2 regions of the Echinicola soli genome follow, and region 2 is predicted to be linked to the other one. Evidence: riboswitches for the same ligand, from Rfam matches in the RefSeq annotation. Region 2 holds a riboswitch; the other holds the start of a gene.
What was found. A riboswitch is a leader RNA that binds a small molecule or an ion and turns the genes downstream of it on or off. The one in region 2 is predicted to bind thiamine pyrophosphate.

Region 1: linked by a shared signal. The riboswitch ahead of thiM (hydroxyethylthiazole kinase) and the one ahead of FKX85_RS06060 (TonB-dependent receptor) in region 2 are both predicted to bind thiamine pyrophosphate.

What each region holds. Positions count from the first base shown of each region.
Region 1 is NZ_CP041253.1:231,108-236,433, reverse strand. Features, by position in the region: gene cysM (cysteine synthase CysM) at 1-387, shown strand, start outside; gene FKX85_RS01065 (LLM class flavin-dependent oxidoreductase) at 499-1,524, shown strand; TPP riboswitch at 1,627-1,721, shown strand; gene thiM (hydroxyethylthiazole kinase) at 1,777-2,577, shown strand; gene thiE (thiamine phosphate synthase) at 2,570-3,208, shown strand; gene thiD (bifunctional hydroxymethylpyrimidine kinase/phosphomethylpyrimidine kinase) at 3,205-4,044, shown strand; gene tenA (thiaminase II) at 4,028-4,681, shown strand; gene FKX85_RS01040 (sulfite oxidase) at 5,320-5,326, shown strand, end outside.
Region 2 is NZ_CP041253.1:1,440,753-1,446,078, forward strand. Features, by position in the region: gene FKX85_RS06060 (TonB-dependent receptor) at 1-2,367, opposite strand, end outside; TPP riboswitch at 2,452-2,548, opposite strand; gene FKX85_RS06065 (hypothetical protein) at 3,507-3,743, opposite strand; gene FKX85_RS06070 (RNA polymerase sigma factor) at 3,718-4,320, opposite strand; gene uvrA (excinuclease ABC subunit UvrA) at 4,874-5,326, shown strand, end outside.

The sequences.
Region 1 (5,326 bases), 1.2 Mb from region 2:
ATTACGCATTTTGTTTCTGCCATGGGGACTACGGGGACCATCATGGGAGTTTCCCGATACCTGAAAGAGCAAAATCCAGCGATTCAAATAGTCGGCACCCAACCTACCGATGGTTCTAGTATACCAGGGATCAGAAGATGGTCACCGGAGTTTTTGCCCAAAATATACGATGCCACACGGGTGGATCAGATCATCGATGTAAGTCAAGATGAGGCGACTGAAATGACGCGCCGAATGGCAAAAGAAGAAGGGATACTGGCTGGTATGAGCAGCGGTGGAGCCTTACATGCAGCTGTGAAGCTCGCAGAAACATTGGATGCTGGGGTGATCGTCTGCATTACCTGTGACCGTGGGGACCGTTATTTGAGCTCTGATTTGTTTGGGTGATTTTTTCAAGGCGAACATTCATAAATTTCACTAATTTACACTGATTATTGGCGTTAAGAGAACGATTTTGGAGTTAATCCAGTTGGTAAGAAGACGACAATATGATGTGAAATGAGAAATATCAAACCACTGGATGAAGTAGCTTTTTCCGTACTGGATTTGGCCATTATTAAAGAGCACCACGATGCCGGAGATGCCTTTGCTAGGAGCTTGGATCTTGCCAGACATGTGGAGAAATTGGGCTATAAGCGTTTTTGGCTGGCGGAACATCACAATATGGTCAGTGTAGGCAGTTCTGCCACGGCTGTTTTGATAGGGCATATCGCAGGAGGAACCGAAAATATTCGTGTAGGATCAGGAGGGATTATGCTGCCTAATCATGCTCCATTGATGGTGGCGGAGCAATTTGGGACATTGGCCTCACTTTATCCTGGGAGGATTGATCTTGGCTTGGGAAGAGCTCCTGGTACCGATCAGACGACTGCGAGGGCTTTAAGGCGGGATCGGTTGGAGACGGTGGAGGAGTTTCCCCGGGATCTGGAAGAGCTTCAGCTTTACCTTTCTGATGAAAACATCGATGGTAAGGTCCGGGCCATTCCAGGTGAAGGACTCGATATTCCAATCTACTTACTGGGAAGCAGCATGAGCAGTGCCGTGCTCGCAGCCAAGAATGGTTTGCCTTATGCCTTTGCCAGCCATTTTGCACCTGCACAATTCTTGGATGCCACTCGCTATTACCGGGAGAATTTCCAGCCTTCTGAATATTTGAAACATCCCTATGTGGTTTCCTGCGTCAATGTGATTGCTGCGGAAACCGATGAGAAAGCCCATAAAACAGCTACTTCCTTTTATCAAATGGCATTGGGAATTGTGAGAAGAAAATCCTATCCATTAAGGCCTCCGGTGGATACCATGGACGGCTTGTGGACAGAACCGGAAGCAGCTGCTATAAACCAGATGATGGCTTGTAGTTTTGTAGGGACAGCCGCAACAGTTCGGGAAAACTTGGAGCATTTTCAGGAAATTGCCCAGGTGGATGAAATCATGATCTGTTCTCATGTTTATGACCATGAAGAGCGATTAGAATCCTATGAGTTGGCTGCATCGTGCTTTAAGAAACCTGCGGATGCACTTTGATTTACGCTCTTGAGCAAAAGTGTTTTGACCAGGAGTTTTACAGCATGAATCTTCTTGGGAGTAACTTTGCTCCATGGGATTAAAATCGTAAATTCACCATTATACAAACTTTAGGGGTGTCCCTGCATGGGACTGAGATGAGACCCTTTGAACCTGACGCGGGTGATGCCGACGAAGGAAAAAGTTATCCTTTCTTGCAGGCTTTTGCCTGTATAGTTTGCAGGTTCCCTAAAGTTTTTTAAGCTAACGGATATGAAGGAATCTGTAATAAAAAATCTAAAAATACTGAGAGAGAAAGGGCCATTGGTGCAGAGTATCACCAATTATGTGGTCATGAACAATACTGCAAATGCCTTATTGGCCATCGGGGCATCCCCAATCATGGCTCATGCCAAATTGGAGATGGCTGATATGGTCAAGATCGTCAATGCACTGGTAGTAAATATTGGTACATTGGATGAGTTTTGGGTAGATAGCATGCTGCTCGCAGCCAAGGAAGCCAATGAACGGAATACACCCTGGGTATTGGATCCTGTCGGGGCTGGTGCTACGCCGTACCGGAATGAGACCTTGACCCGGCTATTGACCTTTAAGCCGACCATTATAAGAGGAAACGCCTCAGAAATCATGGCCTTGGCAAAGGCGAATGTGCAGACCAAAGGCGTGGACAGTACCCATTCTTCTGATGAGGCCTTGGCATATGGCAAGCAACTTTCCAAAGAAACATCGGCAGTAGTGTGCATTTCCGGGGCAGTAGATTATGTCATTGACGGCGATAAGTTGACCAAGATCAAGAATGGCCATGAACTGATGGGGAAAGTAACCGGGATGGGCTGTACAGCGACTGCTTTGGTAGCGGCCTTTGCGGGAATAGAACCTGATCCTTATCGGGCAACAGTGGCAGGAATGACCACGCTCGGCTTAGCTGGAGAGATTGCTGCACGCAAGGCCGAGGGACCCGGGACGCTCCAATTGTATTTGTATGATGCGCTCTATCATCTCAAGGAAAGTGAAGTGAAGCAATGGGCAAAGGTGGAAGAAAGTCATGACTGAGACTCCGTTCCCTTATAAACTGTATTTGGTAACCGACCAACAGGCTTGCCTTGGCAGGGATTTTTTTTGGGTGCTGGAGGAAGCATTGAAGGGCGGTGTGGATTTGGTCCAATTGCGGGAAAAAGAACTTTCAAAGGAAGCATTCTTAAATAAGGCTCACAAGGTGAAGTCCCTTTGCGATCGGTATAAAGTCCCCTTGGTAATCAATGATAGTTTAGAGGTAGCAAAAGAAGTAGCTGCTCACGGAGTACACATCGGGCAGTCTGACAGTAGTATGAAAGGCGCTAAAGCTTTTTTAGGCGAAGAATTTCCGGTTGGGCTATCACTTGAGCGAATGGATGAACTTACCGCTAAGGAGGCTGATTTGGGTTGGTATTACGGCGTGAGCCCTGTTTTTTCTACTCCCACTAAGCCTGATACCCGTTTTGAATGGGGGTTGGGAGGGCTAAGGGACCTCCGAAATGCTACTGCCAAACCGTTAGTGGCTATCGGCAATATTAATGCATTAAATGCTGCAGAAGTCATCCGTGCGGGAGCAGACTGTCTCGCGGTCGTGTCGGCCATTTGCAGTGCGGAAAGCCCTGCCAAAGCAGCGGAGAAATTCCGAAACGAAATAGAAAAAGTAAAATGAGCAATAAAATAAAGACGTATATCCCTGTGCTGACCATTGCAGGATCAGACAGTGGTGGTGGGGCAGGTATCCAGGCGGATCTAAAGACATTTTCTGCCTTAGGCTGTTTTGGTGCCAGTGTCATTACGGCCACGACAGCACAGAATACCTTAGGCGTGAAGAGTATCCATGATATCCCCGTGGAGCACATAAAGGAGCAGCTGGAAGCGGTGCTTTCAGACATCGAACCGAAGGCCATAAAGATAGGGATGATCAACCGACCAGAAGTGGTTCAGGTAATTGTGGAGGCACTAGCCCAATATCCCGGTATTCCCGTGGTCTTTGATCCTGTCATGGTGGCTACCAGTGGAGACCGTTTGATTAAGGAGGAAACGGTCGAATTATTGAAAAAAGAACTTTTCCCTATTTCGCATATCATCACGCCCAATATGGATGAAGCAGCAGTACTGATCGGCAAAGCAGTGGATTCACTATCTAAGATGGAAAAAGCAGCCAGCCAATTGTTGCCATACGGATCAACCTATGTGTTGGTCAAAGGAGGACATCTAAATGGAAATACGGTGGCAGACGTCCTTTGTGGTAATGAGCAAAAGCATGTCTTTGAAAGTGAAAAAATAAACACAGGAAATGTACATGGAACAGGCTGTACACTGTCATCTGCCATAGCTGTTTTTCTGGCAAGGGGAATGGATATTAAAAAAGCAGTGGAGTTGGCCAGAAGCTTCGTCTTTCAGGCGATTGACGCAGGGAAAACCATTAAGACAGGTCAGGGAAGTGGGCCTTTGAATCACTTCTACCAACCCCAAAAAATGATTATCCATGAGCTGGACCAATGAAGCATGGAAGGGAATCGCTCCCCTTTATGACAAGATCATCCATATGCCTTTTAATCAAGAGTTGCAGAAAGGTACACTGCCAAAGGAAACGTTTAAATTTTACATGGCGCAGGATGCGTTTTATTTGGGTGAATTTGGCAAGGCCCTTAGTACGATCAGTGGTCGTTTGACTGATCTGGACAAGGTGTTGGCATTTTCGGAATTTGCCGCTGGTGCCATTGTGGTAGAGCGGGCGCTACATGAGAGCTATTTCAAAGAGCTGGGACTCCCTGATGAGGTAGACCCTTCCCCTTCCTGCTTGCTCTACACCAATTATATCAGAAACCAGGCAAGCTTTGCCAATATAGAAAAGGCGGTAGCTGCTATTTTACCGTGTTTTTGGATCTATAAAGAAGTAGGTGATTACATCTACGCACAGCAAGATGGAAGTGAGAACCCCTACAAAAACTGGATTGATACCTATGCTGGGGAGGAATTTGCGACTTCCGTCGCCAAGGCACTCGAAATCACAGACCAGCTGGCAGAGAAAGCCAGTCCCACAGCACGAGAAGAGATGTTTGAGGCGTTTGAGATGGCGTCCAAACTGGAGTGGATGTTTTGGGACAGTGCCTATCGCTCAGAGAAATGGCCTGTTTAGGGGCAATGAAGGAATAGGGGCAAATTACTTTTAAGTAGTATAGATCTATATGTTAATTTAGTTAGGGTAATTTGATCCAGGCTTTGTCGAACATGATTGCTTCCAATACTTCTTTAGGCGTATTTCTAATCTTTGAAGCGAGCCTGTTTTAATGATGTTCATTTTTTGTGCCAACACATGAAATGGGGTTTCTGTCTTTTTAGCCGAACTGGATCGAACTGGTCTGTAGCGAATATTATAGGGCCAAGCAATATTTCTGGGGATGAGAGACTTACAGGTGGTTTTTGTAAGTGTATTTCTCTTTAATTTAGCAATAGGAATACGTGTTCCAGCATAAAAAAATCAGCGCAAATCTTATTAATCTGCACCATTTGCGTGCTATCGGAACCAACCCTAATCCCCCCCCCAACTTTTTCGCTTGACCCATATTATACAGTTTGTGGAAAAACTTAAAGATATTGACGGATGGCAAGTGGTTTACTGTTATTTTGGAAAGGGGGAGCGATAAAGATATGGAGGATCAATATAATTTCCTTCGGAAGAATTTGAAACTTTCTTATTTTTGAATGACCACGAAGGTGGAAAGGTTATAAGGCAAGAACCAATACCGTTTGTTTCAGCATAAACTAGCAATACCAATGGCCA
Region 2 (5,326 bases):
TGCCATAAAATTGGTTCCGGCCATGGGGTAGTAGTAATTTTCGGTAACAAGCTCCCTATTTGTATCACCCGGAACAAAATAGCTAAAGGTGTACCCATTGGGTTCGTACATGACATCAAAGACATTGTTGACTTTTACACTAAATTCCAGTGCTCTCAGGAACCTTGGACGAAGGGTATAAGCAAATCGGATGTCATTGGTAAAGAAGGCATCCAGTTTACGGCCATCATTCTGGGTATTGTCCAGGTATTGGTCGTCCACGTACTTGGCCATCCAGCTGATCTCCATGTTTTTTATTGGATAAAAGTCCACCATGGCCGAACCCACGATATTTGGAGAAAAGGCAATGTCCGTATCTTCATAGGTAAATTCTTCCTGCTGGAATACTTCGGTGGAGTAATCATCGACGTATTCTGTAAAGGCATTGATCTTATTGCGACTGAAGGCAATGTTTCCTCCAAGGGTCCATTTTGGAGATAGCTTCACGGCTCCATCCAGTTCGATGCCGGCGCGGTAAGAATTGTCCACATTTTCCCGAATGTAAGCACCGACGTCGTTGATCTGTCCTGTCAGGATCAATTGGTCCTTATAGCCCATATAGTAGAAATTGGCATTATAGCTGAAGTTGCCTTTTTGGGCCCTGATGCCTGCTTCTATATTATGCAGCCGTTCGGGACGTGGAACTTCCGTAATAGGGTTGTCAGTAAAGTCACTTCTGACAGGCTCCCGATTGGCCACTGCAAAGGAGGCATACCAGGTTTCACCTTTTCCGCTTTCGTAGCTAATGCCGAATTTTGGATTGAAGAAATTGTAATGCTGTGCACCATCCACCACTCGCTGGTCGTCATTGACACCTTCAAAGCGGTAGTCAATCTGCCTAAACTGCAAGTCACCAAACAAGTAAAGGCGATTCGCGACTTCGTAGGTGGCCTTAGCATAGATGTTACGATCATCTTTCACCGCATTATTATCGTAATAGCGATCACGGATATCGGTGTTTCCAGCGACCCTGGCCCAGATGATCTCACCAAAATGGTCGCCATCATAGCGGTTGGCACCACCGCCCAGGATCAGGTCCCAGTGACCATCGTCAGACACGTAATTCACGGAGAATACACCACCGAAGAAGTCGTTGTCAAGCCATCTCCTGCGGATAATGTCAGTGCTCTCGATGGTCTCATCACCGATTACCACTGGGGCTAGGCCGTAGCTTGCAAAATCATCATCCTCGCGGTATTGTTCATAATACCCTCGACCATAGGTGTAATGCAAGGCAGCATGGGTTTTCCAGTTTTGGCCGTATTTTCCGGTATAGATAAACTGGTAATGGTCTTGCTGGTAATTATCGGTTTCGTTGTCGTAGCTGTAATAATTAAATGTCCGGTCCGTTTGCAATTTGTCTTCAGGTAGGCCATACCATGCTTGGTAGGTTTTTTCTTTGCCAGAAAATACGTTGACTTTAAAGACGTGGTCATCACCGTAATAACCACCCGAGAGGAAATAGGATTTGAGATCAGATGTAGCACGGTCCACATACCCGTCAGACTTAATCTGCGAAAGACGCGCATCTACGGCCCAGCGATCGTTCAGTAGCCCTGATCCAGCTTGTACGGTATATTTTTGTGAATTAAAAGAACCGAATGAGGTGGCTACCTCACCATATGCTTCTTCCTTCTTGGTATCCGTCTGGATATTCATGCTTGCACCAAATGTCGCGGCGCCATTGGTGGAGGTGCCGACTCCGCGTTGGATTTGGATATTCTCCACCGAACTGGCGAAGTCCGGCATGTTTACCCAAAAGACTCCATGGGATTCGGCGTCGTTCATAGGGATTCCATTTACCGTCACATTGATCCTTGTCTGGTCAGATCCTCTGATCCGAAGTCCTGTATATCCGATCCCTGCACCTGCATCTGAATTGGTGACCACAGATGGAGTATAATTCAGCAAAATAGGCATGTCCTGGCCCAGGTTGTTTTTGGCAAGGTCTTCCTTGGAGACCGACGTGAAGGTGGTAGGGGTGGTTTCTGAGGCCCTAGTGGCTGACACGATGAATTCCTCTGTAAGCAGGGAATTCTGTTTCAGGATGATTTTGAGTTCAGGAGACGGGACTTGCAATGCTTCCACATGTGACTCATAACCTACAAAGGACACCTTCAGCTGGTAATGGCCTTCGGGAACATTTTTAATGGCAAAGGCTCCATCGAAATCTACTGTACTGCCTCGGCCTGTACCTTCCAGAATTACATTGGCACCGATCAATGATTCCCCGGTAGTGGCATCTACGACCTTTCCGGTAACTTGGTTTTGTGCCATAGCACAAACTCCGACCAGCAGCATTGCTGCGGTCAAAAACATACGTTTCATTATTTAAATAGGTTAAGCTTGGTTAAACATCAGAGCCATCCAGGGGCGATTGCTCCACTTGTTGTTTACCCGATTGTTCCATATATCATGGAAATCGCATTTCCCTTCGCCGGCACTACCCGGATCAGGTAATATGGGTATGATCTCAGCCCGTGATTTTTGGGCACCCCTAATTCGATCTATTCTTGCAGCAAAGGTAGAAGGATTATTGGAGAATGAAAAAATGTTGTATAAATCACAATTTCTAATTCGTTGTCATCCCGACTTGAGGAGGGGGCTTAATTTTAAATAGGAGATTCCTTCCCGCTGTATCGGTGATCGGAATAGCCTGCCCTCCCTATATCCACCAGCCTGTCCCGAAGGATTTCGGGAGGACAGGCTGGTGGATATAGGGGACAAAGACATTGTTAGAATGGCGTAGCTAGTGGAATACGCAGCCGCTCATCTAAAAGCGATTTCCCTGGTATTCAATAGGCAGTTTGGGGATCAAGCGGAAAAGTTGGGGGGATTAGGGTTGGTTTCGATAGCACGCAGATGATGCAGATTAATAAGATTTACGCTGAATTTTTATAATAAACGCGATTTAAAATACCGTCCTTGCGAATGCAGAGCAACGGAGTGAAGCAATCTCGTTTTCTTAATACGGGATTGCCACGTCGCAAGCTCCTCGCGATGACGGATTTATACTGATTTTATAATCTACACATTCCTATTGCTACATTAAAGAGAAATATGCTTGCCAAAACCACTTGGAAATCTCTCATCTTCCAGAAATATTACTTGGTCCTCAAAATGTGCTAAAAAGGAGGCAAACGAAAAAGTTGAGGGCATGAATCCCTTTATTTTAAAAGGATTTCTTTTTTGTTTTTTTGCCACAAAGATTCTAAGACCCAAAGCTGTTTGTTTTCCATGAAATTTGGAATCCGCCTACAAAACACTTCGTGTCTTGGCGACTTCGTGGCGACATACCAAATGAATATAAATCTTCTCCCGCCCCAGAAATATTGATTGATCCCAGTTTGGTGGGCGGTGATCAGTTGAGTACTGCCAATTTAGAATTTTATGATCCTCAGTCCCGAAATAAAACAGCCCTTTCCGGCTTAAGCCGGAAAGGGCTGTTTTATTTCTATGGTGTGCGTTTAGACTTTTTCGAGTCCGGAAGACCTGGCTTTCTTAAGGATAGACTCTACGGTTTTTTCAGATGGTTCCATTACCACCTCATTGAGCCGGCCAAGCATATCCAGTGTATCCAAATATTCTTGCAATAAGCATTCATCTTTTTGCAAAATCTGCTCAAAGGCAATGCTTTCCATTTCGCTCATTTCCTGATAGACATATTGTATCAGTTGTTCACTTGGGGTAAAATATTTTGTCATAGGCAACATTTATTTGTTTCAACTTTTTCCGCATGTTGATAAGCGCATACCGCATTCTTCCAAGTGCCGTGTTGATGCTTACACCCGTCTGGTCGGCAATTTCCTGAAAACTCAAATCCATGTAATGCCGCATGATCAACACCTGCTTTTGGCTTTCAGGCAGTTCATCGATGAGGTCCCTTACCAGGGCATGAGTTTCGTCCTTGACCTTTTGGTCTTCGACATTGGAATCAGCAAATTTTAGTGTATTGAACAGATTCGAACCGTCTTCCATCATGATGAATGGATAACGCTTCATTTTTCTGAAATAGTCCACCGCTAAGTTGTGCGCAATCCGCATCAACCAAGGCTGAAATTTTCCTTCTTCGTTATATCGGTCAGAGTTAAGGGTTTGAATTACTTTCACAAACACGTCTTGCAGTAAATCCTCTGCTAAACCCTGATCTTTTACTATCATATAAATCGTCGTGAACACACGGGATTTATATTTATCTACCAACACTTCGAAAGCAGCTTCACTCCCATTTCTGTACTGAGCGATCAATTCGCTGTCTTTCGGTCTTAACCTTTTACTCATAAATTCTGACGTTTAAATAACGTAGAAGTCTACTTCATATTGCGGGATTTGGGGTTGAAACAAATTCTGTCAAAGTCAAATGTATATATTTGAAATACACAATGCAATGAAATAACTGATTTTTTTGTTTAAATTATACGTAACATTAGCCTGTGATCAAAATATAAATTCGATTATTTCCTGTATACCAAATTATAAATTGATTATATTTTTGACAAAAATAATCCTCATATAGGTCAATTTTTGTACCAATATATCAGAACCATAGAGTATACATGGAGGTTTAATAAAAAATCTTTTTAAAGTAATAAAATTTAATATATTTCGTAATAAGCGGGTCACGCTTATTGTGGAACTGTCTGTGTTTCTGTGGAAATTTTCAACAATCTAGATTTAATGTTACATGTATCAATTGTTTATAACAAAGATTTATCCAAAAAGGAGTAGTTGAAGGCCCGTTTGATGAAGGATTGAGCCATGAGGGAACTTTTCTAGTGAATTCAGCTTTAAACAAATTACCAATTCACAGGTTGACTTGGTATCTTTGTAAGCTATGAATGAGACAACTGCCTTGAATCCATCATCGATAGAGAATTTAGACCCTAAATCATATATCATCATCAAAAACGCCCGGGTAAACAACCTGAAAAACCTGAGTGTGGCCATTCCCAGAAATAAACTGGTGGTCGTAACAGGACTGTCAGGTTCCGGAAAGTCCAGTTTGGCCTTTGATACCTTGTTTGCTGAGGGCCAGCGGATGTATGTGGAGAGCCTGAGTTCCTATGCCCGTCAATTTTTGGGGAGAATGGAAAAGCCGGATGTAGAATACATCAAGGGCGTTTCTCCGGCCATTGCCATTCAGCAAAAGGTAACCACCAAAAATCCCAGGTCTACAGTAGGCACCACCACAGAGATCTATGATTATCTCAAGCTCCTGTTTAGCAGAATCGGCCATACGATATCCCCCATCAGTGGGGAAGAAGTAAAGCACCATACCGTTACGGAT